DNA from 3 places in the Streptomyces sp. NPDC005784 genome. Region 1 is predicted to be linked to each of the others. Evidence: riboswitches for the same ligand, from Rfam matches in the RefSeq annotation. Region 1 holds a riboswitch; each other region holds the start of a gene.
What was found. Region 1 has a riboswitch for S-adenosylmethionine ahead of ACFYR3_RS15925 (putative leader peptide). Riboswitches for the same ligand answer to the same signal wherever they lie in the genome.
Positions count from the first base shown of each region.

Region 2: it holds a riboswitch for S-adenosylmethionine, as region 1 does, so the genes downstream of both, thrC (threonine synthase) here and ACFYR3_RS15925 (putative leader peptide) in region 1, are expected to answer to the same signal.
Region 3: it holds a riboswitch for S-adenosylmethionine, as region 1 does, so the genes downstream of both, ACFYR3_RS02210 (aminotransferase class V-fold PLP-dependent enzyme) here and ACFYR3_RS15925 (putative leader peptide) in region 1, are expected to answer to the same signal.

Region 1 covers NZ_JBIAIQ010000008.1:73,505-83,799, reverse strand. The annotation lists gene ACFYR3_RS15965 (IclR family transcriptional regulator C-terminal domain-containing protein) at 125-883, shown strand; gene ACFYR3_RS15960 (PP2C family protein-serine/threonine phosphatase) at 975-2,234, shown strand; gene ACFYR3_RS15955 (expansin EXLX1 family cellulose-binding protein) at 2,306-3,268, opposite strand; gene ACFYR3_RS15950 (acyltransferase family protein) at 3,454-3,993, opposite strand; partial or broken gene ACFYR3_RS15945 (RNA polymerase sigma factor) at 4,154-4,639, opposite strand; gene ACFYR3_RS15940 (MFS transporter) at 4,868-6,289, opposite strand; gene ACFYR3_RS15935 (hypothetical protein) at 6,470-6,742, shown strand; gene ACFYR3_RS15930 (glutathione S-transferase C-terminal domain-containing protein) at 6,865-7,656, opposite strand; gene ACFYR3_RS15925 (putative leader peptide) at 7,768-7,893, opposite strand; SAM riboswitch class IV at 7,871-8,016, opposite strand; gene ACFYR3_RS15920 (hypothetical protein) at 8,173-8,307, shown strand; gene ACFYR3_RS15915 (amino acid ABC transporter permease) at 8,477-9,481, shown strand; gene ACFYR3_RS15910 (amino acid ABC transporter ATP-binding protein) at 9,580-10,295, shown strand, end outside.
Region 2 covers NZ_JBIAIQ010000019.1:15,496-25,790, reverse strand. The annotation lists gene ACFYR3_RS26840 (carbohydrate-binding protein) at 1-772, shown strand, start outside; gene ACFYR3_RS26835 (peptidase inhibitor family I36 protein) at 877-1,233, opposite strand; gene ACFYR3_RS26830 (1-phosphofructokinase family hexose kinase) at 1,368-2,285, opposite strand; gene nagA (N-acetylglucosamine-6-phosphate deacetylase) at 2,430-3,614, opposite strand; gene ACFYR3_RS26820 (ROK family protein) at 3,622-4,617, opposite strand; gene ACFYR3_RS26815 (DUF3263 domain-containing protein) at 4,812-5,039, shown strand; gene otsB (trehalose-phosphatase) at 5,153-6,007, shown strand; gene ACFYR3_RS26805 (trehalose-6-phosphate synthase) at 6,242-7,693, opposite strand; gene ACFYR3_RS26800 (glucosyl-3-phosphoglycerate synthase) at 7,773-8,717, opposite strand; SAM riboswitch class I at 8,923-9,079, shown strand; gene thrC (threonine synthase) at 9,095-10,295, shown strand, end outside.
Region 3 covers NZ_JBIAIQ010000001.1:495,755-506,049, forward strand. The annotation lists gene ACFYR3_RS02175 (hypothetical protein) at 1-1,088, opposite strand, end outside; gene ACFYR3_RS02180 (NlpC/P60 family protein) at 1,165-2,187, opposite strand; gene ACFYR3_RS02185 (NlpC/P60 family protein) at 2,435-3,469, opposite strand; gene ACFYR3_RS02190 (NYN domain-containing protein) at 3,902-5,251, opposite strand; gene ACFYR3_RS02195 (hypothetical protein) at 5,287-5,526, opposite strand; gene ACFYR3_RS02200 (rhomboid family intramembrane serine protease) at 5,680-6,435, shown strand; gene ACFYR3_RS02205 (Lrp/AsnC ligand binding domain-containing protein) at 6,478-6,759, shown strand; gene ACFYR3_RS02210 (aminotransferase class V-fold PLP-dependent enzyme) at 6,796-8,157, opposite strand; SAM riboswitch class IV at 8,346-8,462, opposite strand; gene trpD (anthranilate phosphoribosyltransferase) at 8,548-9,612, opposite strand; gene ACFYR3_RS02220 (cytochrome bc complex cytochrome b subunit) at 9,782-10,295, opposite strand, start outside.

The DNA.
Region 1 (10,295 bases):
CGCTCCGAGTCTGCTACTCCGAGGTGTTGACCCGGAGCCCTGCGCCGCAGGCGGGGGCGCCGTCGAGGGGTGGCGGGTCCGGTGACGTCTTGCCTGTCTCGTGACCTCGGCGCACGCTGGTGGCATGGGAGCTCGCGACGGGCCGACGCTCATCACCTCCGTCCAACGGGCCTTCCGCCTGCTGGAGGCGGTGAGCGCCCACGAGAACGGCGCGCCCGCCAAACAGCTGGCACGCGAGACCGAGCTGCCTCTGGCCACCGCCTATCACCTGCTGCGGACCCTCGTCCACGACGGATACATACGCAAACTTGACGACGGTGGATTCATCCTGGGTGACAAGATGCAGACGCTGCGGACCCAGGGCCGCGGGCAGGCCCTGCTCAGCCGCGTCCGCCCCACACTCGCCGCCCTGCGCGACGAACTCGCCTCCGCCGCCTACCTCACCTTCTACGAGGAGGGCGAGATCAGGGTCGCCGAGATCGTCGACGGGCCCCGGGCGCCCCGGGTCGACCTCTGGGTCGGATTCGAGGACGCGGGGCACGCCACAGCGCTGGGCAAGTCCGTACTGCGCGAACTGGACGAGGAATCCCGTAACGACTACCTCGCCCGGCACACCCTCGCGGACCTCACGCCGCGGACCATCACCAGCCGACCGGAACTGTTGCGGCGCCTGGCCTCGTCGCCCGTGGCCCCGGCTGTCACGGACCTGGAGGAGTACGCCCTCGGCACGGTCTGCGTCGCCGTACCGGTCTACAGCGGGGACACGCTCGGCTCGCTCGGCGTCTCCCTCCCCGCCGAACGGTTGCCCCGGCTCGCGGACGTTTTGAAGCGGCTGATCCCGACCGCAAACCGGGTGACCAGGGGCCTGTCGCTCACTATCTGAAATCTCCGTGCTTGTGGCGGACGCCTCGAACGTCTTTCCTGTATCAATCGGACATTTCAGTGATGAACCCAGGTGAGGACTGCGGACGAACATGAGTCAGGCCCGAGAGCACGGTAGCGAGCACTGGCCGAAACGGACGTTCACGAACCGAGGAGTGGGTTCCGGGGCGGCGGTCCGCAAGCGCGCCGCCCATCTCGCCTTCGGCACGCCGGTGCTGCCCTTTCTGGTCGTCGGCGCCATCGTGCTGGTCGACCTGGCCGGCGGAGCGGGAGTGATCTGGCTTCCGCTGCTTGCCGCCGGACCCGCACTGGCGGCCACCACCAGCCGGCCGTGCGGAGTCCTCTGCGTCGGCCTGCTGGCCGCGGCGGTCAGCGCGATCCTCGGCACCCGGGACGCTGTCCCGGGCGGCGAGCTCACGGCCGTCCTGTCCGCCCTGGCGGCCGTCACACTGGCGAGCGCCCTGGCCAGCGCGCTGCGCTGGCGCCGGGAGCGGGTCCTCGCGGCCGTCCGCTCCGTCGCCGAGGCGGCCCAGCACGCCGTGCTCGCACCCATACCGTCGAGTGTCGGACCGTTCCAGGTGGCCGTCCGCTACAGCGCCGCCGCGGCGGAAGCCCGGATCGGCGGGGATCTCTACGCGCTGGTGCCCACGCCGTACGGAGTCAGGATGATCATCGGTGATGTCCGCGGCAAGGGGCTGCCGGCCGTGGGCACAGCCGCGCTCGTGCTCGGTGTCTTCCGCGAGGCCGCCTACGACGAGCCCGACCTTCTCGCCGTCGTCGGCAGGATCGAACGGAGTCTGGCTCGGAACCTGGGGTACGACGACTTCGTGACCGCCGTGGTCGCCGGGTACCCGGAGCCGGGCCGATTGGAGGTCGTCAACTGCGGACACGCGCCTCCGCTGCATGTCCGCGCGTCCGGGAGCGTCGCGTCGGTCGACCCCGTCAACCCCACTCCGCCTCTCGGGCTGCGGGCCCTGACGGGGGAGGCCCCGAGCCTCCAGGTGCTGCCCCTGGCCGACGGTGATCAGCTCCTGCTCTACACCGACGGGGTCACCGAGGCCCGCGACCACGGCCGCGAGTTCTACCCCCTCGCCGAAGGGCTGGCACGGCATGTGTCCGACGAGCCGGCGGCCACCCTGGCCGCGCTCGACGCCGAGCTCCAGGCCCACGTGGGCGGCCGTCTGCACGACGACGCGGCCCTGCTCCTGCTCCGCAAGCCGGCCGTGCCCGCCACGACAGACCCGGCGTCCGAGGTCGGCGCGGGCGGTGACTCCGTCGCCGTCACCGTCCCCTCCCCGCCCCGGCCGCCCGCTGCGGGAGCGGGTGTGGGCTGCGGCCGGGTCGCGGAGTAGCCCTTTGGAGGTGTCACCCGCACATCAGCTGTGCCCCTGCGCGCGACTGCCGGCAAGCCCTTCGGACCGGGTCAGTGCCGGGCGAACTGGACCCGCGTCGGTTGCACGGTGTCGGGGCGCAGCGCGATTCCGCTGACGGTCAGGCGTTCACCGTAGATGTCGGTGATCCTGATCGCGCCGCCGCATCCGCCGCCGTTGTCGGCGAGGAAGTAGTTGTAGTCGGTACGGGGCAGCTGCCGCCATCCGCTGGTGGTGCGAAGTTCGAGCCGGGCCACCGGATTCCGGTGGCCGATCACCTGGACCGCGCACCACCAGCGGCTGGACCCGGTCTTGTACCGGACCGCGATGGTGTCGGAGGTGCTGGGGCTCAGCAGCTTCCACGTGATCGGGATCCGTCCGGCCGTGGGATTCGCGAGTCGGGCGAACGCCTGTGCGCTGAGGTCGAGCTGCCCCGGGGCGCAACCCACCGGGCATTCATTGGTGATCCGGACAGTGACGGTCGCGCCGTCGGCCGCCCGGACAAGGACGTACGCCCCGCACGCCTTGGACGACTCGTAGTCGGCGTGGTTCATCGCCGCGGTCATGAGGTCGTCGCTCGGCCCGAAGGAACAGGCGCCGTCGCCGGTCCCGGCGTCGTAGGTGGTGGCCACTCCCCGGTAGCCGATCCCGGGGCGAATCCGTCCCGCCAACGACGCCGCCGTGGACACGGTCCCGGAAGTGTGCGAGGCCGACGGCCGCGCCGGTGCGGTGGTGGCATGGGCAGCAGCGGTCGGGGAAACCGTCGAGTTCGGCGACCGTATCGCCGTCGGGGACGCCGATCCGCCCGGAGCCCCCTGGTCAGGTGTCGCGGTCCCCCGGGAACCGGCGGCGGCCGAGGCCGCGCTGTGCCCGGCGTCGGCTTTGTGATCGGGGCGGAACGCCACGACAAGGGTGACGAGAGCACCCACCGCGATCAGTGCGATCGGGGTGACGGTCAACAGTCTGAGCCGGTGCCTGCGGCGCCGCGCGGCCTGCCTCGTTTCCTTCATGCGCATCCGTTCCGAGGTTCGAGCCGATGGTGTGTCCATCAGTGGCCGCGGGAAGCGAAAAGGTTGCCGCCCGATTCCGGCCCGCCCTGAGCCGGGTGAGAATCGCCGAAGGCCGCGACCAACCCCGTACGCCGACCGTCCCTGTGTGCCGTGGGCGGGTCATGTCTACTACGGAAGACCTGTTGGCGGGGTCATGTTGACCGTATGCGGCGGATCCGCTTCTGGCCCCAGGCCCGGCCCGGCGCCTCGATGCGACGATGGGTCAGCACGGACAGCGGCAGCAGCACGGCGAAGAACGCGGCTTCGAGTACGAGATCGTCCCGCCGGTACCGTCCGATCACGCTGTCGCTCACCGCGAGCAGGACCGGATGCACCAGGTAGACCGAGTAGCTGATCGTTCCCAGCCCGGTCAGTACGCGCGGGAACTTCCGGCGGCGCAATGCCAGACCGGCACCGAAGGTCAGCACGGCGAGGAGGAAGGCCGCGATCCAGCCGCGCCGTGCGAAATGCGCCGCGTCGCCGTGTCCGTACGCACTCCCCACGGCGCAGATCAGCACCACGACGGCCGTGCGGGCCGCGACCAGCCAGGTGCTCTCACCGCTTTCCGCCCGCTGGACGGCGGTGCCGAGGAACATCACGGCGAGGATCACCAGGCCTTCCCAGAGGGGAACGGTGCCGTTGAAGGCGACCAGGACCAGCGCCGGCACGCCTCCCACCACAGCCCCGGACATGCGCGGTCCGGACGACCCGGAACTCGCACAGCGGACGGCGATCACCAGGGCCGTCGAGGCGAGCGCGACCACTGGACCGGCGCCCACCGCGCCGGACAGCGCGGAGGGCGGAGGCACGAACCCCGCCGTCGCGCTCACGGCGGCCGGCACCCCAAGGGTGGCGGATGCCGAGCGCGGCCGCTGCCTCCGTGACCGTGAGCTGGTCCACGGCGATCAGCTCCATGACGGCCCGTTCGCCCTCGGGAAGCCGAGCGAGCGCGGCCAGGACACGTCGGCCGGGGCTCTCGGCGTCGAGCTTGTCCTCCAGACGGACGATGTCGTCGGCCTTCAGTAACCGTCGTGCGCGGAAGCGCAGATCGCGTTCGGCCTCCCGGGCGACCCGGCAGCGCTCCGAGGACACGACGTTGCGTGCGATGCCGTACAGCCAGGCCGTCTCGCTGCCGAGGCCCGGCCGGTACGTGTGGGCCGAGTCGAGGACGGCGAGGAAGATCTCGGCCGTCAGGTCGGCTGCGGTGTGCGGGTCGTCGACCCGCCGGGCCACGAAACGCGTCACGGCGTCGACATGGCGCCGGTAGAACGCTTCGAAGAGCCGCGGGTCACGTGCCGCAGCGGCGGGCCCACCCCGTGACCGTTCCGCGCCGTCCACAGGCGTCTCCTTCTTGTCGGAGGATCCTCGGCCCTCCTCGGCCTTCCTCGGCGGAGGCTTCCGGAGTGCTTCGAAGTCGCTTCACCTGTTCTTGGGCCGTAGCGCGAAAAGCGTTACGGACGGAATCCGAAGTGATGCCTGTATTCGGGCATGACGAAGGCCGGGTCCTGTGCCACAGGACCCGGAACTGGCTTTTCCGTAAGGGGAGTTCGGCAGCCGTCCGAGTAGTCAGCCGCCGTTCCGTGCCCGGGTGCCCGCCATGTTGGGTGTGCTGACGGGGGTCCTGGGAAGGAGGATCGCGGCGGTGAGTCCCAAGAGGCCGAGGACGGCGAGTGTGACCATGGCCGCCGCGTAGGAACGGGTGGTGAATTCGGCTACGAGGATGGTGCCGGCGACGGCGGTGCCCAGCGAGGAGCCGAGGTTCGACACACTGCGGGACAGGCCGGAGATCTCGCCCTGTTGGTCCTCGGGGAAGCTCGACTGGACGATGTTGACCGACGGGGTCAGCATCACGCCCAGGCCCAGTCCGACCAGGAGCAGCCCCGGAGCGAAGGCCCAGGGGCTCGAGAAGCTGTTGACCATGGCGATCAGGACGACGACGCCCGAGATCGTGACGACGAAGCCCGCGATGATCAGGGTGCGTTGGGGGCGGCGCTCGGCGAGACGTTCGGCGGCCAGGGAGGTCGCGAGCAGACCGAGGGTGGCGGCCGTGAAGATGACGCCGGTCGCGATGGCGTCGTAGCCGCGTACCACTTGGAGGAAGGCGGCCACGGTGAACGACGATCCCATGAGCAGCAGCCATTGGATGTTCTGGGTGATGAGGCCGAGGTTGGACGTGCGGTTGCGGAACAGGCTGGTGGACAGCAGCGGTTCCTTTCCCGCTGCCTCGCGGGCGCGTACGGAGCGGAAGAACAGCAGCAGCGTCAGCGCCCCGAGGACGAGCAGGGCGGTCATCAGCCAGACGTTGTTGTCGGCGGCCAGGATGCCCATGACGATGAGGACGAGGCCGGTGGCCGAGAGGACGGCTCCGACGGTGTCGAAGGGGCGTGTCGGATCCGGCGGCAGCGGGTCCTTGATGTGCCGGCTCAGCACGATGATCAGTGCGATGACGAGGGCCTGGAACACGAAGGCGGCCCGCCAGCTGATCCACGAGGTGATGAGCCCGCCGATGAGCGGGCCGGCCGCCGCGCCGATGCCGCCCAGCGCCATGATGACCCCGAAGGCTCGGGCGCGGGAGGTCATGTCCTGGAAGAGGAGCGTCGTGAGGATGTACACGGGCGGGATGAGCAGTGCTGTTCCGACGCCTTCGAGAATCGAGTTGCCGAGGATGAGGACACCCAGGCCGGGGGAGACGGCACTCAGCAGGGCGCCGATCCCGTACACCGTCAGCCCGGCAAGGAAGCAGCGCTTCCGGCCGTAGCGGTCCGTCAACTTGCCGCCGGGAATCATCAGCGCGGCCATCACGAGCAGGAAGACCGTGATCGCGACCTGCACGCCCTGCACGGTGGTGTCGAGGTCCTCGCTGATGTCGTTGATCATCACGTTCATGTTGGAGCCGGCGAAGCTGCAGATGAACTGGGCGAGGGCGAGTGGGGCGAGAACCCGGCGCTGCGCCACCGACGGCCGTCTCGACGGGCCTGTTTCAGCCATCGTCATTCCTTCTGGCCGCCGGACGTGTGGTGTGGGTGCCGCGCTCCTACGCTCATAGCCTGCGCCGAACGTCGGCGGACCGCACGTGGACGGGGGCAGACCGGTGGACCGTCTCGGTGATTGCTCCGTGTTCTGTGCGGTGGCCATGCGTTGGTTCCGCGGATGGGACAGAGTGTCGTCATGGGGCGCCTGTGGATGACGTGGTCGATCGACGGAGTCGGATCGGCCGGCCAGAACGTCGCCGACGTGGAAGCGGCCTGTCGTGCTCTGGTCGGCTCCGTCGAGCGGTCCCGGCGTGCCTTCGACGTGCCGGAGCCGTGGGAGGAGCTCCGTGAGTCCGCGCTGATCATCCAGGACCAGATCCTGGGCTCGGGGCGGGAGATCCTCGATCGGGGCCGGGAGTGGACCTCGACCCATAAGGGCGTGAGCATCATCCTGGTTCCGCGCGACTGAACGGCCCGGACGCCGGGCCCGGCGTCCGGTTCTCCGTTCAGCCATTCGTGCGAGGACCCCGCTCACCTGCCGGCCGGGCGCTCGGCCAGGCAGGAACCTCCCCTCTCGATTCCGCCGGAGCGTCAGGCGTCGGCAGCCACGGACACCACGGCGCTCCCGTCCCGGAAGGCCGAGTGGTCGCCCAGACGGCGTACGTAGTCCCGGAGCCGGGGATGCGAGCCGAGGATGTCGGACCGGCCCAGTCGGGTGAGCGCGACCCACACGTCCACGTCCGCAGCCGTGAGGTCTTCGCCCAACACATAGGGCTGCGCGGCGAGTTGGCAGTCCAGCAACTCCAGGGCGGCCGAGAGTTCCGAGGGCTGGGCGGACGGGGTGACGTCGCGCTCCAGCAGGTCGCGGAGGGCTTCGATGTCTGCGCTGAGGGCCGGAGGGCACAGCGCGGACGGGTGCCCCGTGGTGTGACCGGAGAGCAGCCCCGCGAGATCGCGGAGGATGTCCGGCGTGTGGTTGCTGACGATGCGTCCACTCCATCGGTCGCACAGCGCGGGCGCCGTCAGCGGTCCGTCGTAGTGGTGCTCGGTGGCCTCGTAGGCGCGGCGCAGCGAGGCGAAGGCGTCGGGTGTCCCGGCGGGGGGTGCCAGGAGGGTGGTGGCGAGCGAGTCCCTCAGGCCGAGCAGGTCGAGGGTGATCGCGATGCGCAGCGAGAGCGGACAACTCTCCGACAGATACAGCTCGTAGCGGTGCGGCGCCGGGTAGAAGCCGCCGGCCAGGCCTACGCCGATACGGCTGTGGACGCTGTGGGGGAGCGCGGGCGGTGTCGCCGCCACCTTGAGGCGAAGGTCCGAGGGGAACGGGATCTGGTCACAGGGGCGCGAGTTGGCTGTACCTGAAGTCCGCGAAGCTGTCTCGGGCATGACTCTCCCTTGGGGAACGAGGAAGCCACCGCCGCCTTGTGGGCACCAGCGGCCGAATGCGGATTGACTGCGCTTGTCGCACCGGTCCGGATCGAACGGACCGGTCACGAATCAGTAGGCGCTGGAGACACGCAACAGATCGATGTGCAGGCGTCTCGTCAAACCGTTCCTGGGCAATTCCCACCGGTCCCGACTCCAGGGCTCGCGAGACGCGAGACCACGCTTGCTCCGCCGCATCGGCGGAACCCGGTCGTCACCCGGGGCACCCCGTCGCGGTGGAAGGGTTGCCTGTCAGCGGGCCGGGGCCGATGACCACAGGAGCGGGGCGAACCCGCACCGTGGGCGCTGACAATCGTGACCGTCCAGGCCAGTCTCGACGCGCCCTGAGCTGCCGTCAAGAAGGCCGCACGCGCGGTCTCACCTGGTGGTCACCCGCATTGACATTCTTTTCGGGGCGGGCCTAACGTGCGGCCCACAACGAGATGCCTCAGGGCCGGAGAAGTGATGGTGACGGCGATGCACGCAGCTGACGGGACGGCCGCATGGCGGCGCCTCGGCCGCGATGTGCTGTGCGCCGACCGCTCCGTGGACCTGCTGCGCGTCAACAGCGCGCTGTGTACGGGCACGTGTCGCCCCCTCTGCCAGGGCTGACGGCTCTTCTTCTGAATCTCTGACGACCACCGCTGTCGCGGTGTGCCCCTTCTCCGTCCAGCCCCCGTTCCACATGCACCCGTGCGTCGATCCGCGCTGAGCCGTTCCGGCTCCGCGTCATGCCGCCGCTCGCCGTGGTCCGGGGTGTCCGCATCCGCTGGAGCTCTCCATGAGTCAATCTCCCGGCGCAGCTGTGTCCTCCGGATCAGCGCCGCTCGCCGAGGCGATCCCCCGTACCGACGTCCCTGCCGTACCCAAGCCTCTGGCGGCTCAGCGGGTTCTTCCGCTCCGGCGTCCCGGCCGCTGGATCGTCACGGCCGTGGTGCTCGTACTGGTCGCCCAGATCGCCCACGGTCTGGTGACCAATTCCTTCTACCAGTGGGACCGTTTCCAGTACTGGTTCCTTCGCCCGACCATCCTCGACGGCCTGGTCATCACGCTTGAAGTCGCCTTCTACAGCGCGGTGTTGGGCTTGCTGGGCGGGATCCTGCTCGCGTTGGCCAGGCTCTCCCCGAGCCCGGTGCTGCGCGCGGTGAGCTGGGTCTACACCTGGCTGTTCCGCTCGGTACCGCTCATCGTGGTCCTGCTGTTCCTCTACAACTTCAGCGCGTTGTACCAGACGTTGAGCGTCGGCGTGCCGTTCGGCCCGGCCTTCTTCACCTTCGACGAGTCCCACCTGGCCACCGACATGGCCGTCGCCGTCGTCGGACTGAGCCTGAACGAAGCGGCGTACGCCTCCGAAGTGGTGCGCGGCGGCCTCCTCTCCGTCGACCAGGGGCAGCACGAAGCGGCCTCCGCCCTGGGCCTGCCGAAGCGGTACCAGTTCGCGAAGATCGTCTTCCCGCAGGCGCTGCGCTCCATCACCCCTAATTACGTCAACCAGTTGATCGGCCTGATCAAGGGCACCTCACTGGTCTTCTACGTCTCCCTGCTGGACCTGTTCGGCTCCGTGCAGAGCATGGGCAGTACCTATCCCGGCGACATCGTGCCGCTGCTCCTCGTGGCCACCGCCTGGTATCTGATCCTCACCAGCGTCGTGTCCGTCATCCAGTTCTACGTCGAGCGGCACTACTCACGGGGCGCGCTGCGCACCCTGCCGCCGACCCCGTTGCAGAAGGTACGGAACGGTCTGCGCGACGTGCGCGACCGGGTCCGGAGGGAGACGGCGATATGAGCGGCGAAACGCGTCGGACGACGGTGAAGACCAGGACGGATCCGGAGGATCAGGCGACGGGGACGGCTCCGGCGGCCGAGGTCATCGGAGCGCTCGGGATCCAGCCGGCCGCGGTCGAGGTGCACGACGTGCACAAGTGGTACGGCGCCCACCAGGTCCTGCAGAGCGTGGAGTTGACCGTCCGGCCCGGAGAGGTCACGGTCATCCTCGGACCCTCCGGATCCGGCAAGTCCACCCTCCTGCGGGTCATCAACCATCTGGAGAAGCCCGAGATCGGCCATGTGAGCCTGAACGGCGAGCTCATCGGCGTCCGCAGGCACGGCGAGCGCCTGAAGGAACTGAGCGAGCGCGTCATCCTGGGCCAGCGCAGCCGCATCGGGTTCGTCTTCCAGAACTTCAACCTCTTCCCTCATCTGACCGTGCTGGACAACGTGGCCGCGGCTCCGGTGGCGACCGGGAAACTGTCCAAGCCCGAGGCCCAGCGGCTGGCCCGCGATCTGCTCGCCCGCGTGGGGCTGGCCGACAAGTCCAGCGCCTATCCGAGGCAGTTGTCGGGCGGTCAGCAGCAGCGGGTGGCCATCGCCCGCGCCCTCGCCCTGCGACCGGGGGTCATCCTCTTCGACGAACCGACCTCGGCGCTCGACCCCGAACTGGTCGGCGAGGTGCTCACCGTCATCAAGGACCTGGCCAGCAGCGGCACCACCCTCGTCATCGTCACCCACGAGATCGGATTCGCCCGTGAGATCGCCGACCGGGTCGTCTTCATGGACGGCGGCCGGATCGTCGAACAGGGCCCGCCGACGCAGGTGTTGGA
Region 2 (10,295 bases), on a different contig from region 1:
CACCTACGGCCAGCAGGCCGCCCCGACCGCCCCGTACGGCCAGGTGCCGCAGCAGGCCGGCTACGGCCAGCAGAACGCGCACTACGGAGCCCCCGAGACCGTTCCCGGCGGCGCGCAGACGGCGCGGACGCCGATGCCCGGTCACGGTGACGGCGGCGGGCGCGGCCGTGGCCCGAACACCAAGGGCCTCCTCATCGGCGCGATCGCCGTGGTCGCCGCGGTCGTGATCGGCATCAGCGTCGCCATGCTCGGTGGCGGGGACGACGACAAGGGCGGCAACCAGGCCGACCCGACCTCCTCGACCTCCCAGAGCGCGTCCCCGACAGAGTCGGAGACGAAGGGGTCCGACACGCCCGCGGAGCTCCCCAAGATCGACGCGAAGGCGCTGCGACTGGACGGCGGCGCCTCTCTCGCCTCGGATGTGAAGGGCGCCCAGGCCGACGGCGGGTTCTATGTGAGCGGCTTCAACCAGGTCGGTGCCAAGGTGACCTGGACGGTGAGCGGCATCCAGAAGGCAGGGGACTTCCGGCTGTACGCGCGGTACAGCATTCCCGGTGCCGATGCCAATGCGACGCTCACGGTGAACGGCAAAGCGAACAACCAGCCACTCGGTCTGAAGAATTTCATCGGTTCCCCGAAGGGGGACTATGAAAAGGGCTGGCAGAGCACGTGGGCTCCGGTCTCCCTGAACAAGGGGACCAACGTCATCGAGATAGCTTGCAATGAGGGCAATCAGTGCGACGCGCTCTTCGACCAGCTCTACCTGAAATAAGGACCTGACGGTACTGGACGCTTGAGCGCGGTGCCACCGCCCGTCATGGGCGGTGGCACCGTCGTCGTACCTCGGGATCGGCCGCCGGTATGAAGGCCGCGGCACTAACGCCCGTAGACTTCAATCCCCGTAACGGTGGATCCGGGGTTGTCCGAGTAGGTGTGCGGCTGCAGAGTGACCAGCCGGGTGCCGACGCCGCAGCCGGTGCCCGGGGTGATGTGCCAGAACTCGACGCGATAGGACGTCTGGTTCGAGACGGACCGGGCGGTGGTGAACGGATAGCACCCGGGCGTTTCGGAGATGACGGTCCTGGTGCCGGTCCTGTTCTTCCCCGACCATCCGCAGATCTTCCCTTGCGGGCAGGTGTTGGGATCAGCCGCCGCAGCCGGTGTGGCAAAGGCTCCGCCCAGCAATGCGCCGGTCACAGCCATCATCGTCAGGTTCTTCCTGAGCGAGTTCATGTGAATTCCCCTATGTTTTTCGCTATTGGTCGGTGTAGCGAACAATGATCATCCGACCGTCCGGCCGATGCGAGGGGAAGGTACTTTTCGGCCAAACTGCTAGGCGGCCATATCCGGTGAGGATTGCAAAGCTTTCACGACGCCGTCACCGACACGCACGCCAGGAGTTTCTCGTAGGTCGCGCGGTCGAAGTCGCCCGCCGCCGTGGACCGCACAGTGGCTGCCGACAGGGCGACCGCGCGGATGAGGCGGTCCGGCCAGGGAAGTTGTTCCACCAGGCCGGAGAGCAGGCCGGCCACCGCCGAGTCGCCCGCGCCGGTCGGGTTGCCGAGTTCCCGGGCGGGTGGGACGGCGCGCCAGCAGCCCTCCGGGGTGACCGCCAGCAGGCCGTGCGGGCCCAGTGAGGCGACGACGGCGCGCGCCCCTCGCCGCCGGGCGTCCTGGGTGGCGCGCGACGGTTCGTGGGAGCCGGTGAGTTCGGCCAGTTCGTCGGCGTTCGGCTTGACGATGTCGGGGCGCGCGGCGACCCCGCGCCGCAGCGGCTCCCCGCTGGTGTCCAGCAGGACGGGGACGCCGGCGGTCCGTGCCGTGCGCACCAGCCCCGCGTAGGCGCCCACCGGTACCCCCGGCGGCAGGCTGCCGCACAGGGCCACCGCCGAGGCGGAGCGCAGCAGGTGCTCGTACGTCTCCTGGAAGGCCGACCACTCGGCGGGGGCTATTGCCGGTCCCGGTTCGTTGAACTGAGTCGTGTCACCGGTCGTCGTGTCGACCACGGCTATCGTGCGGCGCGTCGATCCCTCCACCGGGACGAGCGCGTCCGCCACCCCGGCGGTCCCGGCCAGTTGGTCCCGCACCTTGCGGCCGGTCGCGCCGCCCGTGAACCCGGTGACCGTCACCTCGTGGCCGAGCGCGGCGAGCACCCGCCCCACGTTCAGCCCCTTGCCGCCCGGACGTTCGGTCACCTCGGTCACCCGGTGCGAGCTGTGCGGCCGCAGCGCCCGCACCCGATAGGTGATGTCGAGAGCGGTGTTCAGCGTGACCGTGAGGATCACCTGGGCCGACCTCCCCCGAAGAGTTCTGTGACGTGGACGCCGGTCGGGCGCCCGCCGGTGGTTCCGGAGGCTCGATCATGCCAAACGCAGCGGCGGTCGGCCCAGTCCCCCCGGGCCAACCGCCGTAGACAACAAAGGTGTGAATCACCCCAGTTGGGGATCGACCACCCATTCTCCGCCGCGCATCACGCCCTTGAGGTTGAACTCGGCGTCGAGGACGACGAGGTCCGCGTCCTTGCCCGGTTCCAGGGAGCCCACCCGGTCGTACCGTCCCAGCAGGCGGGCGGGGTTGGCGCAGATGGCAGCCACGACGTCCTCGACCGGCAGCCTGTCGACCGTCACCGCGCGCTGGAAGGCGCGGTCGAGGGTGAGCGTGGAGCCCGCGATCGAACCGCCCTCCACCAGGCGGGCCACGCCGTCCGCGACCTCGACCTCCAGCGGGCCGAGCATGTAGCGGCCGTCGCCGAAGCCCGCCGCGTCCATCGCGTCGGTGATGAACGCGACCCGGCCGGGACCCGCGTGATGGAACGCCAGCTCCAGCGAGGCGGGGTGCAGATGCGTACCGTCGTTGATCAGCTCGACGGTGATCCGCTCGTCCTCCAGGAGCGCGGCGATGGGGCCCGGCGCGCGGTGTCCGAGCGCCGGCATCGCGTTGAACAGGTGCGTGGCCACGGTCGCACCCGCGTCGATGGCCGCCTGCGTCTGCTCGTACGTCGCGTCGGTGTGCCCGATCGCGGCGATCACCCCGTGTTCGGCGAGCAGGCGTACGGAGTCGAGGCCGCCCGGCAGTTCGGGGGCGAGCGTGACCATGGCGGCCCGGCCGCGCGCCGCGTCGATCAACTTGCGGACCTCCGCCGGGTCCGGGTCGCGCAGCAGTTCCTCGGAGTGCGCGCCCTTGCGGCAGGGCGAGATGAACGGGCCCTCGAAGTGGATGCCCGCGATATCGCCCTGCTCGGCCAGTTCGGAGAGCATCCCTGCGCGCTCGGCGAGGCCGTGCATGTCACCGGTGACCGTCGAGGCGACGACGGTCGTGGTGCCGTGCCGACGGTGGGTGTGGATGCCCCGCAAGACGTCCTCGACCGTTCCCGAGGTGAAGGAGGCGCCACCACCGCCGTGGTTGTGGATGTCGACGAAGCCGGGGACCACCCAGTGGCCGGACAGGTCGGTCACCGGCGTGTCCGCGGGGGCTCCCCCAAGGACTCCGGCAGGTTGTGCCGAGGGGTCACCCGCGTCGGCGATCCGCGGACCGTCGATGATCACGCGGCCGTCGTGCACGATCCCGGTGGGCAGTACCACCCGGGCGCCGGCGAGAACCTTGCTAGGGGCCATCGGGTGGTTACCTCCGGGGAGTCGTAGGAGTGGTGTTCAGGAGGTCCCGGGCGAGGAGCCCGGCACCGAGGCAACCGGCGGTGTCCCCGAGGGCCGCGGGGACGATCGACGGCAGCTTCTGGAAGGTGACGCGTCGCTCGACCGCGGCCCGCAGGGGTGTGAACAAGGTTTCCCCCGCCTCGGCGAGCCCGCCACCGATGATCAGGATGCGCGGGTCCAGCAGGGTGAGCGCGGTGACCAGGCCGTCGGCGAGCGCGTCGACGGCCTCCTGCCAGACGGCCCGCGCCCTCGGATCGCCCGACTCGACGGCCTTGGCGCAGTCCGCCGCGTCCGCCTCCGGGTCGCCGGACGCCTCGGCCCAGGCCTGGCTGACGGCCGCCGCGGAGGCGAACCGTTCGAGACAGCCGCGCTGCCCGCAGGGGCACGGGGATCCGCCGGGCCGTACGACGATGTGGCCGATCTCGCCCGCGAAGCCGTGCGCGCCTTCCTCGACGCGGCCGTTGATGCCGATGGCGCCCGCTATGCCGGTGCCCAGCGGGACGAAGAGGAAGCGGTCCGCTCCCTGTCCGGCGCCGATCCTGCCCTCCGCGAGCCCGCCGGTGCGTACGTCGTGCCCGAGCGCGACGGGCACGCCGCCGAGTCGCTCGCCGAGCAGCCGGCGCAGCGGTACATCGCGCCAGCCGAGGTTGGCGGCGTAGACGGCGATGCCGTTCTCGGCGTCGACGATGCCGGGGACGGCGACACCGGCCGCCAGGGCGCTCTCGCCGAAGTGCTCCTCGCCGTACGTGCGCAGTTCGGCGGCGAAGTCGAGGATGTCCTCGACGACGGCGTCGGGCCCGCGCTCACGGCCGGTCGCCCGGCGGGTCTGGTACAGCAGCGCGGGGTGCCCGGGGGTCCGCGGCGGCGGCACGTCGGGGCGGCCCGGGGAAGGCTCGGTGTCCACCCCGACGAGGGCGGCCTTCATCCCGGTGCCGCCCACATCGAGGGCGATCACATGTCTCACGGGGGACAGTGTCGCCCTTTACCCCCAGAGAGGTCTAGTCCACTCACGTGGTACAGACCTTATGTCCCTATTCCGAGACGGACGCAAGAACGGATGCAGCAACGGATGCAGCAACAGATGGGGTAATCGCGGCCGATCCCTGTTCCGGTGCCCGTCCCCGGCGCCTGTCGGTGCCGGGGGCTACCGTGCTGTTCATGGAAGAACTGCCCGCGCGCGAACGGAGCATTCTCGCCCTGGAGCGCCGCGGCTTCCCCGGCCCGGGCGCCAAGGAGCGCGCCATACGCGAACAGCTGGGCCTCGCCCCGGTCCGCTACTACCAGCTGCTCAACGCGCTGCTGAACGACCCGAGGGCCCTGGCGCACGACCCGGTGACGGTGAACAGACTGCGCCGGGTGCGGGAGGCCCGCCGGGACGAGCGGTGAGGCCGGGGCATTCGGCCGGGCGAAGCCGTGAGACCGAGACTTTCCGGCCCACGGGTCCCCCGCTCGGCCATGAGTCAGGGGTGCGCCCGCCGCCGCCCGGATAGGGTCGACCCATGGGCAGCCACCCCGAATCCAAGGACTCCTTGCCGGCCCCGGTGACCCCCGCCGGGCGCGACGCTCTGGAGGCGATCCTCACGCGCCCCACCCGGACGGTCGTCGCACTCGACTTCGACGGAACCCTCGCCCCCATCGTCCCCGACCCCGACCGGGCCCGCGCGCACCCCGACGCGGTCCCGGCCCTCGCGGCACTCGCCCCCAAGGTCGCCTCCGTCGCCGTGGTCACCGGCCGCCCGGCCGGCGTGGCCGTGCGCCACGGCGGCTTCGCGGGGGTTCCCGGACTGGAGCACCTCGTCGTCCTCGGCCACTACGGCGCCGAGCGCTGGGACGCGGTGAGCGGCACCGTCACAGCCCCCGCACCGCACCCCGGTGTGGCCGCCGTCCGCGCCGAACTGCCGGGGTTCCTCGACCGGATCGGCGCCTGGCAGGGCACCTGGATCGAGGAGAAGGGCCGTGCGGTCGCCGTGCACACGCGCCGCGCCGAGGACCCCCAGGCCGCCTTCGAGGCGCTCCGGGAGCCGCTGGCCGAACTGGCCGCCCGGCACGGCCTGATCGTCGAGCCGGGCCGCATGGTCCTGGAGCTGCGCCCGCCGGGCATGGACAAGGGCGTGGCCCTCATGGAGTACGTCCGGGAGGTCGGCGCCGAAGCGGTCCTCTACGCGGGCGACGACCTGGGCGACCTGCCCGCCTTCGCCGCCGTCGACAAGCTCCGCTCCGACGGCGTACCCGGACTTCTGGTGTGCAGTGGCAGTTCCGAGGTCGGCGAACTCGCCGAACGCGCCGACCTGGTGGTGGACGGCCCCGCCGGAGTCGTCCACCTGCTCGCCGCTCTCGCGGCCCGCCTCACCTGACCCGGCCGCTCGCCGCCTGAGCGGGCGGGTGGGCCGCAAACTGGTTTCGCCCCTCCGCCCCTACCCGTCCCGCCCCTGGGGGCTCCGCCCCCGGACCCCCGCTCCTCAAACGCCGGAGGGGCTGAAATTTCCCCGGCCGGGGCTGAAAATCGCAGCCGCAGCCGCAGCCGCAGCCGCAGCCGCAGCCGCAGCCGCAGCCGCAGCCGGGATCCAGCCGGAGGGGCTGGACGGTGCTCAGGTCTCCAGTGCCTGGAGCTGGTCCAGGAACCACTGGGCCGGCGGCAGGGCGGTGGCCGCGGCGGCCAGCCGCTTGGTGCGCTCGGCCCGTTCGCCCGGCTGCATGACGAGTGCCTCGTGCAGCGCCCGGGCCGTACCGATCACGTCGTACGGGTTCACGGAGATCGCGTCCTCGCCCAGCTCCTCGTACGCCCCGGCCTCCCGGGAGAGCACCAGCACACAGCCCTCGTCGGAGACGACCGGGACCTCCTTGGCGACGAGGTTCATGCCGTCCCTGATGGGGTTGACGAGGGCGACGTCGGCCAGTCGGTACGCGGCGAGCGAGCGCGCGAAGTCGTCCTTCACGTGCAGCACCACCGGGGTCCAACCCGGCGTCCCGTACTGGGAGTTGATCTCGTCGGCGACACGCTGCACCTCGGCCGTGTAGTCCCGGTACACCGCGAGGTCCTGCCGCGAGGGATAGGCGAACGCCACGTGGACGACCCGCTCGCGCCACTCCGGGTGCTCGTCGAGGAGCTGCCGGTACGCCAGCATTCCGCGCACGATGTTCTTGGACAGTTCGGTCCGGTCGACGCGCACGACGGTCCTGCGGCCCTCGCCGATCTCCTCGCGCAGCGCGGCCATCCGCTCCTCGACGTCCGCCCGGTGCGAGCGCTCGCGCAGGAACTCGGCGTCCGCGCCGAGGCCGTGCACGCCGACGCGGGTCCGGCGGGGCGGGCCGCCGTCCAGGTGCTCGACCGCCCGCGGCTCCTCCGAGGGCGGGGTCACGCGGTAGCGCTCGGGGTCGATCTCGCCCGCGCAGCGCATGAAGGCCGTCGCCCACCGCCAGGTCAGGAACGCCAGCCGGTCGGCGCCGAGCATGCCGTCCAGCAACTCCGCGCGGATGTCGTCGGGGAGCATCCGGAAGTAGTCCTCGGGCGCCCATGGGGTGTGGGAGAAGTGACCGATGCGCAGGTCGGGGCGCAGCTCGCGGAGCATGCCCGGCACCAGGCACAGGTGGTAGTCCTGGACCAGCACGGAGGCGCCCTCTGCGGCCTCCTCGGCCAGCGCCTCGGCGAAGGCACGGTTGTAGGTCCGGTACGACGCCCACTGGCGCCGGAACTCCGCGTCGAAGACCGGCTCCAGCGGGGTCTGGTAGAGCATGTGGTGGACGAACCACAGCACGGAGTTGGCGATGCCGTTGTACGCGTCGGCGTGCACCTCGGCGTCGATGGCCAGCATCCGTACGCCGTCCTCGCCGACTCCGCGCCGTACGGCCTCCCGGTCGCCGTCGCCGAGGGCCGAGCACACCCATAGGGCGCCCGCGTCCGGCCCGATCGCCGAGAGTCCCGAGACGAGGCCGCCACCGCCGCGCCGGGCGTGCAGCGAGTCGTCCTCCCGTACCTCGTAGGTGATCGGGCCGCGGTTGGACGCGACCAGAATCCGGTGGGCACCGTGCGTTGAAGCCATGCCTCGAAACCTAGCCCCGTCTCGAAACGCTCAAACGTTCCCTTCGGCCGTATGCGATCGCGCGGCCGGTCGGGCTGGTCTACGCGGCCCTGCGCCGCTGGTACTCGGAGATTTCGGTCATCGGTGGCCTTTCCTCCGTGTCCACCGAGTACGTGCGCGGCTGGAAACCGTCCCGGCCGCGCTCGAACTGGGTGAGGGCGGGGCGGATCAGGTGGCCGCGCGCCAGCCGGAGCTGCGCGGTGCGGTAGATCGCGGCGGCCATCCGGCCCAGCGCCTGGCCGTCCTGGTGGCGGTGCTTGCGGACGCCGACGTCGACCTGGGCGAGGGCGTCCAGGCCCACCAGGTGCAGGGCGTCGACGAGCATGCCCAGTTCGACGCCGTAGCCGACGGGGAACGGGAGCTGTTCGAGCAGCGAGCGGCGGGCCGCGTACTCGCCGCCGAGCGGCTGGACGAAGCCCGCGAGCTGCGGCCAGTGCATGTTCAGCAGGGGGCGGGCCATCAGCTCGGTGACCCGGCCGCCCTGGCCGGTGGCGCCGCCCAGCGGACGGTCGTACATGGCCTTGACCAGATCGACGCCGGGATCGGTGAGCAACGGGCCCACGATTCCGGAGACGAAGTCGGACGAGAACTCCTTGAGGTCCGCGTCGATGAAACAGACGATGTCCCCGCTCGTCACGAGCAGCGACCGCCACAGCACCTCGCCCTTGCCGGGCACGGCCGGAATCCGCGGGAGGATGTCGTCGCGGTGCACGACACGCGCGCCCGCGGCGGCGGCGACCGCCGAGGTACGGTCCGTCGAGCCCGAGTCGATGACGACGATCTCGTCGACGAGGGGCACCTGCTGCATCAGGTCGTGGCGGATGATCGCGACGATCTCGCCGACCGTCTCCTCCTCGTTGAGCGCGGGCAGCACGACACTGACCGTCGACCCGGTGATGCGTTTCGCGGCCATGAGCCGGTGGAGGGGGCGGTCGGTCACGGACCAGGAGCGTGTGCTCAGCCAGCTTTCGACTTCTTTCAGCACGGTCTGCGGCTCCTCACTGTCTGATCACACGCTCTCATCGGCGTGCCCGCTGCGGCCAGCGGCAGATCGATTGCCGTCGTCTCGCGGTTCGGACGACTATCTCAACTGTCCTGGCCTTCGGTTACAGTCTTGAACAACGCGGATGACCATCGCATGTCCTGGATCGTCGGCACGTATCGCGTTCAACAGTTCAACAATCAAATACCGCTCATCCAGAGGGGCAGAGGGATACGGCCCGATGAAGCCCCGGCAACCCTCCAGCCGGTCTCGTACCGATCGATGTCGATCGCGTCGCGAGGCTCCCGGCTCGGGAAGGTGCCAAATCCGTCTCACGGCGAAGTGCGTCGTGAGGAAGATGAGGAAAGGGCCTCGCCTCCATGGCTGCGCAGACAGATGCAAGTACCACGAACTCCGTGAGCTCCGCCGATGCGGTGGACCTCGGCCCGGCCGCGGCGCTTTCCTGCCGCGAGTGCGGACAGCGCGTCCCGCTGGGCCCGGTCTTCGCCTGCGAGGAGTGTTTCGGCCCGCTGGAGATCGCCTACGACTTCTCGGCCTACGAGACCGAAGAACTCCGGAAGCGCATCGAAGCGGGACCCACGAACATCTGGCGCTACGCGCCCCTCCTGCCCGTCCCCGCGGACGTGGCGGACAAGCCGAACATCAACCCGGGCTGGACCAAGCTCGTCCAGGCGGACAACCTGGCCCGCGAGCTCGGCGTCGACGCCGGAAAGCTCTTCGTCAAGGACGACTCCGGCAACCCGACGCACTCCTTCAAGGACCGCGTCGTCGCCCAGGCCATCGAAGCGGCCCGCGCCTTCGGCTTCACCACCCTCTCCTGCTCCTCCACCGGCAACCTCGCCGGTGCCGTGGGCGCCGCGGCGGCCCGCGCCGGCTTCCGCTCGTGCGTGTTCATCCCGCACGACCTGGAGCAGGGCAAGGTCGTCATGGCCGCGGTCTACGGCGGCGAGCTCATCGGCATCGAGGGCAACTACGACGACGTGAACCGCTTCTGCTCGGAGCTGATCGGCGACCCGGCCGGCGAGGGCTGGGGCTTCGTCAACGTCAACCTGCGGCCGTACTACGCCGAGGGCTCCAAGACGCTGGCGTACGAGATCTGCGAGCAGCTCGGGTGGAAGCTGCCGGACCAGCTCGTCGTGCCGATCGCCTCCGGCTCCCAGCTCACGAAGGTCGACAAGGGTCTGCAGGAGCTGATCAAGCTCGGACTCGTCGAGGACAAGCCGTACAAGATCTTCGGCGCCCAGGCCGAGGGCTGCTCCCCGGTGTCCGTCGCCTACAAGGCCGGCCACGACGTCGTACGGCCGCAGAAGCCGGACACCATCGCCAAGTCGCTCGCCATCGGCAACCCCGCGGACGGGCCGTACGTGCTCGACATCGCGCGGCGCACCGGCGGTGCGGTGGAGGACGTGAACGACGAGCAGATCGTCGACGCGATCAAGCTGCTCGCGCGCACCGAGGGCATCTTCGCGGAGACGGCCGGCGGCGTGACCGTCGGCGTCACCCGCAAGCTGATCGAGAACGGTCTCCTCGACCCGACCCTCACCACGGTCGTTCTGAACA
Region 3 (10,295 bases), on a different contig from region 1:
TGGTCGCCCACCGCCCGGTAGAAGTCGTTCAGCCGGACCTCGCCCCAGTGGTCGGCGATCAGCCGGCTGGCCATCCAGCCGCCCTCGTAGGCCCGCGCCAGCCGGCCCGCGTCCGAGGTGAACCCGAACTCCGCGTCGTCGGGCAGCGCGGCCGGAACATGCCCCTCGGCCACGGCACGCTCCAGTTCCGGCGCGACCTGCCCGGGCGCCCGCCCGCTGCCGCGATAGCCCGCCCAGTCCGCGTACCCCTCGGAGAGCCACAGCGGGGTGGCGGCCGTGGTGTGGGCGCGGGTGGCGACATGCGTGGTCTCGTGGGTGAGCACGACCTGCTTGCCGAGGTCGCCGAGGACACCGTACGCGTCCGGGTTGACGATGATCCGGTCCGCGGGCGCCTTCGCCGAACCTCCCGCCTCCCCGGTGGTGACCGCCGCGATCCCCCGGTACCCGGACGCCGGAGCCCCGAGCAGCCCGGCCATCCCCTCCAGCGACTTCGGTACGAGGACGACGACGTGCCGCGCCCAGTCCGTGCCCCAGGCCTCCGACACGGCGGGCACGGCACGGTCCGCGAGACCCGCGAAGGAACGCAGCCGCTCACCGGACTGCCCGACCCCGAGGACCAGGCTGTGCTCACCCCGTACGGCCGTCACGGCTCCCTGGTCCCACAGCTGGGCGCCGCCCCTGCCCGCGGGCTCGTCGGACGTGACGCGCCAGGTTCCGTCGGCGCGGGTCAGCCGCAGCGTGCGGTCCACCGTGACCGGTGCGGCGTCGTAGCCCTTGATGCGGTAGCGCAGCTGGGCGTCGGCGGTGGCCCGGTCACCGGTGCGGCGCAGCTCGGTCAGACGGTAGGACCAGTCCGCCAGCGGCACCTCGCGCAGGTTCGCGAAGCCGGTTCCGGCGCCGGCCGACGCCCCGGTGGCCCGGAACGCCGCCGCGTCCCCGTCCAGGACCGCGGTCGCCCGCCGGTCGAGGACCCGCCGCACCTCGGCCGCCGCGGTGTCCGACGGCGCCCGGACGCCGCAGCCGACGAGCACGGCGAGCAGCAGCACCAGGGAGAGCCCCGCTCGCGACGCACACCTTCGACCGGCCATCCTCCCGATCGTACGGTGCCCGCGCCCGCCCGCCGGACCGTCTGCCGGACCCGCCCGGCGCGGGTTCCGGGCCCCGTCAGAGCCGGGTGACGGACGAGATCGGCATCATCCCGACCGGGTCGTAGCGCACCGGGGCGCCCGGATAGGGGGCGTGGATCACCTGGCCGTTGCCCACGTACATCCCGACATGACTGGCGTCGGACCGGTAGGTGACCAGGTCGCCGGGCTGTGCCTGGGAGAGCGGGATCTGCCGTCCGGCGTACCGCTGGGCCTGCGAGGTGCGCGGCAGACCGACCCCGGCGTGCGCATACGACCACTGCATGAGGCCCGAACAGTCGAAGCCGCCGGGCCCGTTGGCGCCCCACACATAGGGGCGGCCGAGCGCCGAACGGGCAGCGGCGACGGCGACGGCCGCGCGCGACGAGGACGGGACGGCGTCACCGAGGCCGGGCAGGCCGGCGCGCGCCGAGCGCGACGCCCGGCCGTAGGCGGCGCGGTCTGCGTACGGCAGCGAGTCGAGCAGTTGCCGCGCCTTGGCCAGTTTGCCCTCGATGACCCGCTTGTTCCCGGCGACGGCCTCGCGGCTGCGCTCCAGTTCGGCGAGTTTCCCGTCGGCCTCCTCGCGCTCCTGGGCGAGGCCGCGCAGGGCCTGCTGGAGGTCCTTGAGTTCGCCGGCCTGCCGGGTGCCGATCCGGTCGAGCGCGGAGGCCTTGTCGAGGTAGTCGTCCGGGTTGTCGGAGAAGAGCAGCGCGAGCGAGGGGTCGAGGCCGCCGGAGCGGTACTGCGCCCCGGCGAGCGAACCCAGCGCGTCCCGCATGGTGTTGACGCGCTCCTGCTGCCGGGCGATCTCGTCCTGTGCCGTGCCGATCTGCTTGCGCAGCGCGTCGCCGCGCTCGTCGGCCTTGTCGTACGCCTCGGTGGCCTTCTCCGCCTGGGTGAAGAGGCGGTCCACCTCGGCCCGGGTGTCGTCCTGCGGTGCCGCGGAGGCGGGCAGGGCGCCGAGTGCGGCGGCCGCCGCGGACATCACGCAGGCGGCGACACCGAAGGCGCCGGCGCCCCGGTCGAAGCCGGTCGGTGCAAGGCGGCGATGGAACCCCACGGGTAGCCGCTCTCCCTTCCGCTGACGGTCCCCCGCCGTCGGGGGATCGCGCCAGACAGTAGTCGCGCGACTACGCACCGGCCAAAGACTCCCGCGGGCACACAAAGTGACGCCCCGCCGGAGACGCAGGTCACCGACGGGGCGTGAGGTCAGCGGGAGTTGTCGCAATTCGCCCGTTTGGGCGGAGCGGCAGGGGCTCCCTGCGGGCGGCGGGCGGCGGACGTTCGTTCCGGACCGCCCGTCCGGATCAGATCCGGACGCCGAACTGGAAGGGCATGTTGGCGATCGACTCGTAACGGACGACCGCGCCGGTGTGCGGGGCGTGCAGCACCTGGCCGTTGCCGGCGTAGAGGCCGACGTGGTGCTGGTCGCCGTAGAAGATGACCAGGTCGCCGACCTGCAGATCGCTCTGCGAGTAGATGCGGGTGCCGGCGTTGGCCTGGGCCTCCGAGGTGCGCGGTATGGTCACGCCGGCCTGGGCGTAGGCCCAGGAGGTGAGGCCCGAGCAGTCGAAGGAGCTGGGGCCGGAGGCGCCGTAGACGTACGGCGATCCGATCACGCTCTGGGCGGCGGCGAACGCGGCGCCTGCGCGGCCCGAGGCGGCCTTGGTGTTGCCGAGGTCGACGCGCTCGCTGGCGCGGGTCGCCCGGTCCTGCTCCTGGGACGCCAGCGCCGCCTTCTCCTGCGCCGTCAGCGAGTTCAGGAGCTTCTGGGCGTCGCCCAGCTTGCTCTGGACTTCCTTCTTCTTCTTGGCGAGCTCGGCCCGGGTGTCGGCGAGGTCCTTGAGCTTCGCGGAGGCCTCGGCACGCTGCTGGGCGAGCGAACGCTGCTTCTCCTGGACCTTCTTGAGCGACCCGACCTGCTGGGCGCTCAGCTGGTCCATGGCCGAGGCCTTGTCCAGGAAGTCGTCCGGGTTCGAGGAGAGGAAGAGCGCCACGGAGGGGTCGATGCCGCCGGTGCGGTACTGGGCGCTGGCCATCGAACCGAGGCCGTCGCGCAGGTCGTTGAGCTCCTGCTGACCGCGGGCGACGTTGTCCTGGAGAGCGCCGATCTGCTTCTGCAGCTTCTGCTGCTTCTCCTTGGCACCGTCGAGCTTCTCAGTGGCCTGCTCGGCCTCCTGATAGAGCTTGTCGACCTTGGTCTTGACCTCGTCCTTGTTGGGCTTCTCGGACGGCGCGGCATTGGCGGCGTTGGCGCTGAGGACAACGGCTGCAGCGGCGGCGGTGGTGAGCACGGTCACACGGGTGCGGCTCGGCTGCTTGGGTCGACGGTGGGACGCCACGAAGGCGAGCTCCTTCTTCCTCCAGCCGCCTGCCGAGAACGCCGACGGGCGGTGCCCCTCCACCGTCACTCCTCATGAGTGATCACCCTAGTTGGAGGTTCGAGGCATGACCCTAGTGACCTTCTTGTGATCAGTTCAAATCCAAACCTGAAAATTCTTTGTCACCGAGCGCATTCTTTGCAATCAACTCACCTGCAGTGATACCCGCTTGACACTACGTCGCGTGAAGGTCCGACTAATTCGGGCATCAGACCCAGAGGTTGCGCATGGTGCGTAGGTGACTCATGCGACTTAGGGCACGGAACGCCGCCCACGCGAAACCCGCGGTCAGGAGCGGAAGATGACGCCCCCAAAGACGCGCGAAAGGCGTACGAAAGGGGGCATGAGTGAGCGTGAGGCAACACAAGGGAGAAAAGGAATGAAAGGGATTGCTCAGCCGCGTGAGAAGCGCTTGAGGAGCACCACGGACGCAACCGGCCGCGCACCCGCCTTGGCGATGCCGTCGGCCACCTCACGGTCGGTCGAGACGACGATGACCGGCCGGCCGGGCGGTTCGGCCCGCACCAGCTGCCGGATCAGCTCGTCCGCCGTGACCCCGGGCTTGGAGAACAGCACCCGCACCCCGCGCGGCGGCGCGAGCAGCACCGGCGCGGCCAGCTCGGCCCCGTCGAAGACACAGGTGACCTCGGCGCCGGTCTGCGCGGCCAGCTGCGAGAGCTGCCCGAGCAGCCTCAGCCGCTGCTTCTCCAGCGGCATCTGGGGATAGCCGGTCTTGGTGACGTTGTAGCCGTCGACGACCAGGTGCGCCTGGGGCAGCGCGAGCAACTGGTCCAGGATCGCGGGGTCGTTCTCGGACAGCGCGCGGGTGGCGATGTCCTTCGGCGTCATCCGCCCCGGTTCGACCGCCTCCACGGTCTCCGCGGGCCGGACGGAGAGGGGAGGCAACGCCAGTTCCCGGCGCAGGCCCTGGGCCGCGTCCAGCACGGTGTCGAGCAGCAGCCGCACGCGCATGTCCTCGACACTGCGCCCCTCGCGGGCCGCCTTGCGGGTGGCCTCCAGGGCGGCCTCGGCCTCCGAGAGGCGCCCCTTGAGCCGCCGGGTCTCGCTCACGGCGGCGGACACCTGGGCCTGGCTCTCCGCCTTCGCCGCGTCCGTCTCGGCCTGGAGCTTGCGCAGGGCCGCCTCGCCGCGCTTGACGTCGCTGAGGGCGCTGCGCAGCTTGCGGTGAAGCGATTCCGCTTCTTTCCTGGCCGATTCCATTTCCGTGCGCAGCCGTTCGGTCTCGGCCCGTGTCTGCCCGCGGGCCTCGGCGAGTTCCGTGCGCAGCCGCTCCAGCTCGGCGCGGTTCTCCTCGTCGGCGCGCTCGGCGTCCGCCCGCAGGGCCTCCTCGCCCGCGGCGGTCACCAGCTTCACCCAGCCCGCGGGACGCAGCACATAGGCCGCGGCCGCCACGTCCAGCGGATCCGCGGCCGGAGGCGGCGCGCCCGAGTCGAGAACTGCGACGAGCTCCGGCTGGGCCTCTCTCAGCTTCTCGGCGATGCGCTGTCTGAACAGCGGGTCCGTCTCCAGCGCCGCGGCCATGGCGTTGCCGGCGAACTTGGCCCGCCGGTTCGGCGCGAATCGGGCGTACTGCCTCAACTGGGCGGGAAGTTCGGCCATGGTCAGCCCGCCGAAGCCGTCCGAGACGATCTGCACGACACGTCGGCGCACTCCGTCGGGCAGCGGACGGTCGAGCACCTCGGCGGTGCCGTCGTCCGGCTCCCCGCCTGTGGTCTCCACCATCCGTTCACCCCAATATCCGTGCGGGGCCCGCTCCGTCAGGAGCCGGCGCCCGGCCTGTCCACGAGTTCGACCTGATCCACCGCGTTGCACCAGCGGCACCGCACCGACTCGATGGTCTCACTGACCACCTCGCGCTCCTCGACCTTCGGCTCACCGGCCAGGTCGAGGTGTACGTACTCGACGACCTTCGAGGAGCGGGTGACGTCGAAACGCGTGAGGTTGCCGCAGAGGGCGCAGCGCCAGCGGGTCTTGGCGTCGGGCAGGGGAACTGTCATAGGGCGGTCGCTTTCCTTCTAGTGTCCGTCCGGCACCGGTCTCCCGGTGCATCTGGCTCGTAACCCTACGGCCTGGCGGGTACTCGACGCTCGGCTGTCCGCGGCGGCGAGGCGGTCTGTGCGCATCGGTGTGGTTACGTCATGCTCTGCACCATGATCGGCAATTGGAGTGCGGCGTTCGGCAGGGCGCTGCGGGGTCAGTCGGCGCCGGTGACGTACGGGCTGATCGTCCTGTGCTGTCTGATCTTCGTGATCGGTCCCGCCTCGGGCCTCGATCCCGCGTACGGCACCGGGGACGAACTGCTGGTCGCCCAGCGGGCGTACTTCCGCCGCTGGGGCGTGGTCCCGGCCGATCTGTTCGGCGGGGCCCCGCGCGAGGCGCTCACCCCCGCCACCGCCCTGTTCATCCACGGCAGCTGGCTCCATCTCCTGGGCAACATGCTCTTCTTCTACGTCTTCGGGCTGATGGCCGAGGAACGCATGGGCCATCTGGAGTTCGCCCTCTTCTACCTGGGCTGCGGATATCTGGCCCTGCTCGGCTACGCCGCCGCCAACGCCACCTCGCAGCAGTCCCTGGTCGGGGCCTCCGGGGCGATCTCCGCGGTGCTCGGCGCGTTCCTGTACCTGTTCCCCAAGGCCCGGGTGACCAGTCTCTTCCCGTTCCTGTTCTTCCTGCCGCTGCGGTTCCCGGCCTGGGTGGTGCTGCCGTTCTGGTTCACCCTGCAGTGGCTGGCGGCGGGCCGCAGCGCCTCGGGCCCCGGGGTCGCCTATCTGGCCCACCTCGTGGGCTTCTCCCTGGGTTTCGTCTACGCGTGGGCCCGGTTCCGCCGCCGTACGGCCGTCGTGCCCGCTCCGGGGCCGCTTCCGGGGCCCCCGGCGGATCAGCCGGGTCAGCTGGACCGCGAGTAGGGTGAGATCCCCAGCAGCGGCCCCCTAGGGAGAGAACCAGCCGTGATCACCGCGATCGTCCTCATCAAGACCAGCGTGGACCGGATCCCCGAGATCGCCGAGTCGATCGCGTCGCTGGAGAGCGTCAGCGAGGTCTTCTCCGTCACCGGCACCTACGACCTGATCGCGATGGTCCGGGTCAAGGCCCACGACGACCTCGCGGACGTCATTCCCGGCAAGATCAGCAAGATCCCGGGCGTCGAGGCGACGGACACGCACGTGGCGTTCCGTACGTACTCCCAGCACGACCTGGAGGCGGCGTTCGCGATCGGCCTCGACTCCTGACCGACGGCAACACCGCCTCCGGGCACGCTCGGTGCGTCAGACCGCCGGGACGCAGCGGCCGCCCTCGGTGCGGTACTGCCAGCGCGCGCCGTCCCTGACGAGCTCGCGCACCGCGCGGACGAACCGCTCGACGTGCTCGTCGGGGGTACCGGCCCCGAAGCTGACGCGGATGGCGTTGAGGGACTTCTCGCCCGGGGCCGCCTCGGGAGCGCCGCACTCCCCCTGGGTCTCCGGGTCGCTGCCGAGCAGCGTGCGGACCAGCGGGTGGGCGCAGAAGAGGCCGTCGCGGACGCCGATGCCGTACTCGGCGGAGAGCGCGGCCGCGAAGTGCGAGCTGTTCCAGCCCTCGACGACGAAGGAGATGACGCCGACCCGCGGGGCGTCGTCACCGAAGAGCGACAGGACCCGGACCTCCGGGACCTCGGCGAGGCCCGCGCGGACGGTGCGGATCAGGTGCTGCTCACGGGCGACGAGGTTGTCGAAGCCCTCCTCGGTGAGCGCCTTGCAGGCCGACGCGATCGAGTAGGCGCCGATGACGTTCGGCGAGCCGGCCTCGTGCCGGGCGGCACTGTCGTGCCACTCCACGTCCACGCCGCCGTCCGTACGCCGGGTGACCTTGCGGCTGGCGCCGCCGCCCGCGAGGTAGGGCTCGGCGGCGAGCAGCCAGTCGGAGCGGCCCGCGAGGACACCGGAGCCGAAGGGCGCGTACAGCTTGTGCCCGGAGAAGGCGACCCAGTCGACGTCGAGGTCCTGGACCGACACCGGGTGGTGCGGGGCGAGCTGCGCGGCATCGAGGACGATACGGGCGCCGTGGGCGTGCGCGGCGGCGGCCAGCTCCCGCACCGGCCACAGCTCCCCGGTGACGTTCGAGGCGCCGGTGACGCAGACCAGGGCCGGTCCGTACGGGTCGCGGGCGGCGAGGGCCTGCTCCAGGGTGGCGACGGCCTCGCCCGGGGTGCGCGGGGCGTTCAGGTAGGTCACCCGGGCGTCGCGCCAGGGCAGCAGCGAGGCGTGGTGCTCGGTCTCGAAGACGAAGACCTGGCAGTCGGCCGGGAGCGCGGCGGCGAGCAGGTTGAGCGAGTCGGTCGTGGAGCGGGTGAAGACCACCTGGTCGCCGGCGCGGCAGTCGAGGAACTCCTCGACGGTCCTGCGGGCGTTCTCGAAGAGGTCGGTGGACAGCTGCGAGAGGTAGCCGGCGCCCCGGTGGACGCTGCCGTAGTACGGCGCGTACGCGGCCACGTCGTCCCACACCCGCTGCAGGGCGGGCGCGCTGGCGGCGTAGTCGAGGGCCGCGTAGGTCACCTCGCCGCCGGTCACGAGCGGGACGGTGACATCCCGGCCCAGAACGGCCAGAGGGGCACAAACGGACTGGTCGGCGGCAACGGTGGAGACAGACATGGCGAGCTCCTGTGAGAGGCAGGCGGGATCACCGCGCGAGCCGGCCGCCCGGAGGCAGGGCTCAGCGCAGGAAAGGGTGAAAAGGGTGTGCGGGGGCGGGGCTCTACGCCCTATCGCATTCGCTTGCTCACAGAAGGCTCCCTCGAACGACCAGGACCCCTGGTTGCATCCGCCCGGAGGGCGGGAGGGGTCCGCGCTTGCCGTAGGCCTCGCTGCCTACGACCTGGTCTTCACCCGGGGCACCCCGCCACGGACGGAGGGTTGCCGGACAGCCGGCCGGGGCCTGATGGCTGTCACTCATGACCTGGTACAGCATCTTGCCAGAGGATCTTCCACGCGCAAGGCGCAGTCCGGATTCTGGACTGCGCCCTGCTCCGTGTCACCGGTGGATCAGGCGTTGCTGGCGGCCACCCAGCGGTCCAGGGTGCGCTTCGCGGCGCCGGAGTCGATCGCCTCGGCCGCCTTCTCCATTCCGTCGCGGAGCTGGTCCGCGAGCGACGCGCCGGTCGGCGACAGGGCCACCAGGGCCGCCGCCGAGTTCAGCAGGACCGCGTCCCGTACGGGCCCCTTCTCGCCGTCCAGCACGCGCCGGGCGACCTCCGCGTTGTACGAGGCGTCGGCGCCGCGCAGGGCCTCCACCGGGACGATGTCGAGCCCGACGTCGCGCGGGTCGAAGCGCTCCTCGGTGACCAGGCCGTCGCGGACCACCCAGACGTGGGAGCCGGCGGTGGTGGTCAGCTCGTCGAGGCCGTCGTCGCCGCGGAAGACCAGCGAGGAGTTGCCTCGCTCGGCGAACACTCCGGCCACGATCGGCGCCATACGGGGGTCGGCGACCCCGACCGCCTGGGCCTTCACCCGTGCCGGGTTCGTCAGCGGGCCGAGCACGTTGAAGGTCGTCCGGATGCCCAACTGGCCGCGTGCCGCCGCCACATGACGCAGCGCCGGGTGGAACTTCACGGCGAAGCAGAAGGTGATCCCGGCCTCCTCGGCCACCTCGGCGACCCGCTTCACCGTGAGCTGGAGATTGACGCCGAGCTTCTCCAGGACGTCCGACGAGCCGGACGCGGAGGACGCGGCCCGGTTGCCGTGCTTGACGACCTTGGCGCCGGTGCCGGCCACCACGATCGAGGACATCGTGGAGATGTTGACGGTCTTCGCGCCGTCGCCGCCCGTTCCGACGATGTCGACGGTGTGTCCGGGCACCTCGATCACATTGGCGTGCTCGTACATCGCCCGGACGAGTCCGGTGATCTCCTGGACGGTCTCGCCCTTGGCCCGCAGGGCCACCACGAACCCGGCGATCTGCGCGTCCGTCGCCTCTCCGCGCATGATGCGGTCCATCGCCCAGGCCGTGTCGTCCGCGCTCTGGTCGCGGCCCTCGAGCAGGCCGTTCAGTACCGCCGGCCAGGAACGGCCCGCCGCGGTGTCGCCTCCAGCGGGGTTCACAGCGCTCATGGTCGCTCCTGGGTTCGTAGGTCACACGGTGGTCGGTGACACGGTCGTAGGTGACGCGGAGTGGATCACCCCGCACCACGGGGTGAGTCCACCCTATCCAGCCCGGGAGACGGCAAAGAGCCCCGTCCATTGCCTGGACGGGGCTCCTGCCGTGGCGAACAGCCGGGGATCAGTGGTGGCCGTGGCCGCTCGTGATCTCCTTGTACTCCTCGACGGTGGGCTTGGGGATCTGGTTGTCCTCCCCGTAGAAGCCCTGGCTCATCTTGGCGCGCAGCTTCTTCGCGCCCGAGACCTTGCGCTCGACACCGTTCTCGTCGACCGTCGGGCCGATCTCGGCCGGCTTGTACTGGTCGTGCGCGGTGAGCGTGTGCAGCGCGTCCTGGCTGAGCGGCTCGTGGACCTCGATGAACTCACCGTGCGGCAGACGCTTGATGATGCCCGACTCGCGGCCGTGCAGCACCTTGTCCCGGTCCCTGCGCTGGAGGCCGAGGCAGATCCGCTTGGTGGCGATGAAGGTGAGCACCGGCACGACGAAGAAGGCGATGCGCACGAACCAGGTGATCGAGTTGATCGCCAGGTGGAAGTGCGTGGCCCAGATGTCGTTGCCGCCGCCGACGAGCAGCACGAAGTACCAGCTGATCCAGGCGGCACCGAACGCGGTCCGGGTCGGGACGTTGCGCGGG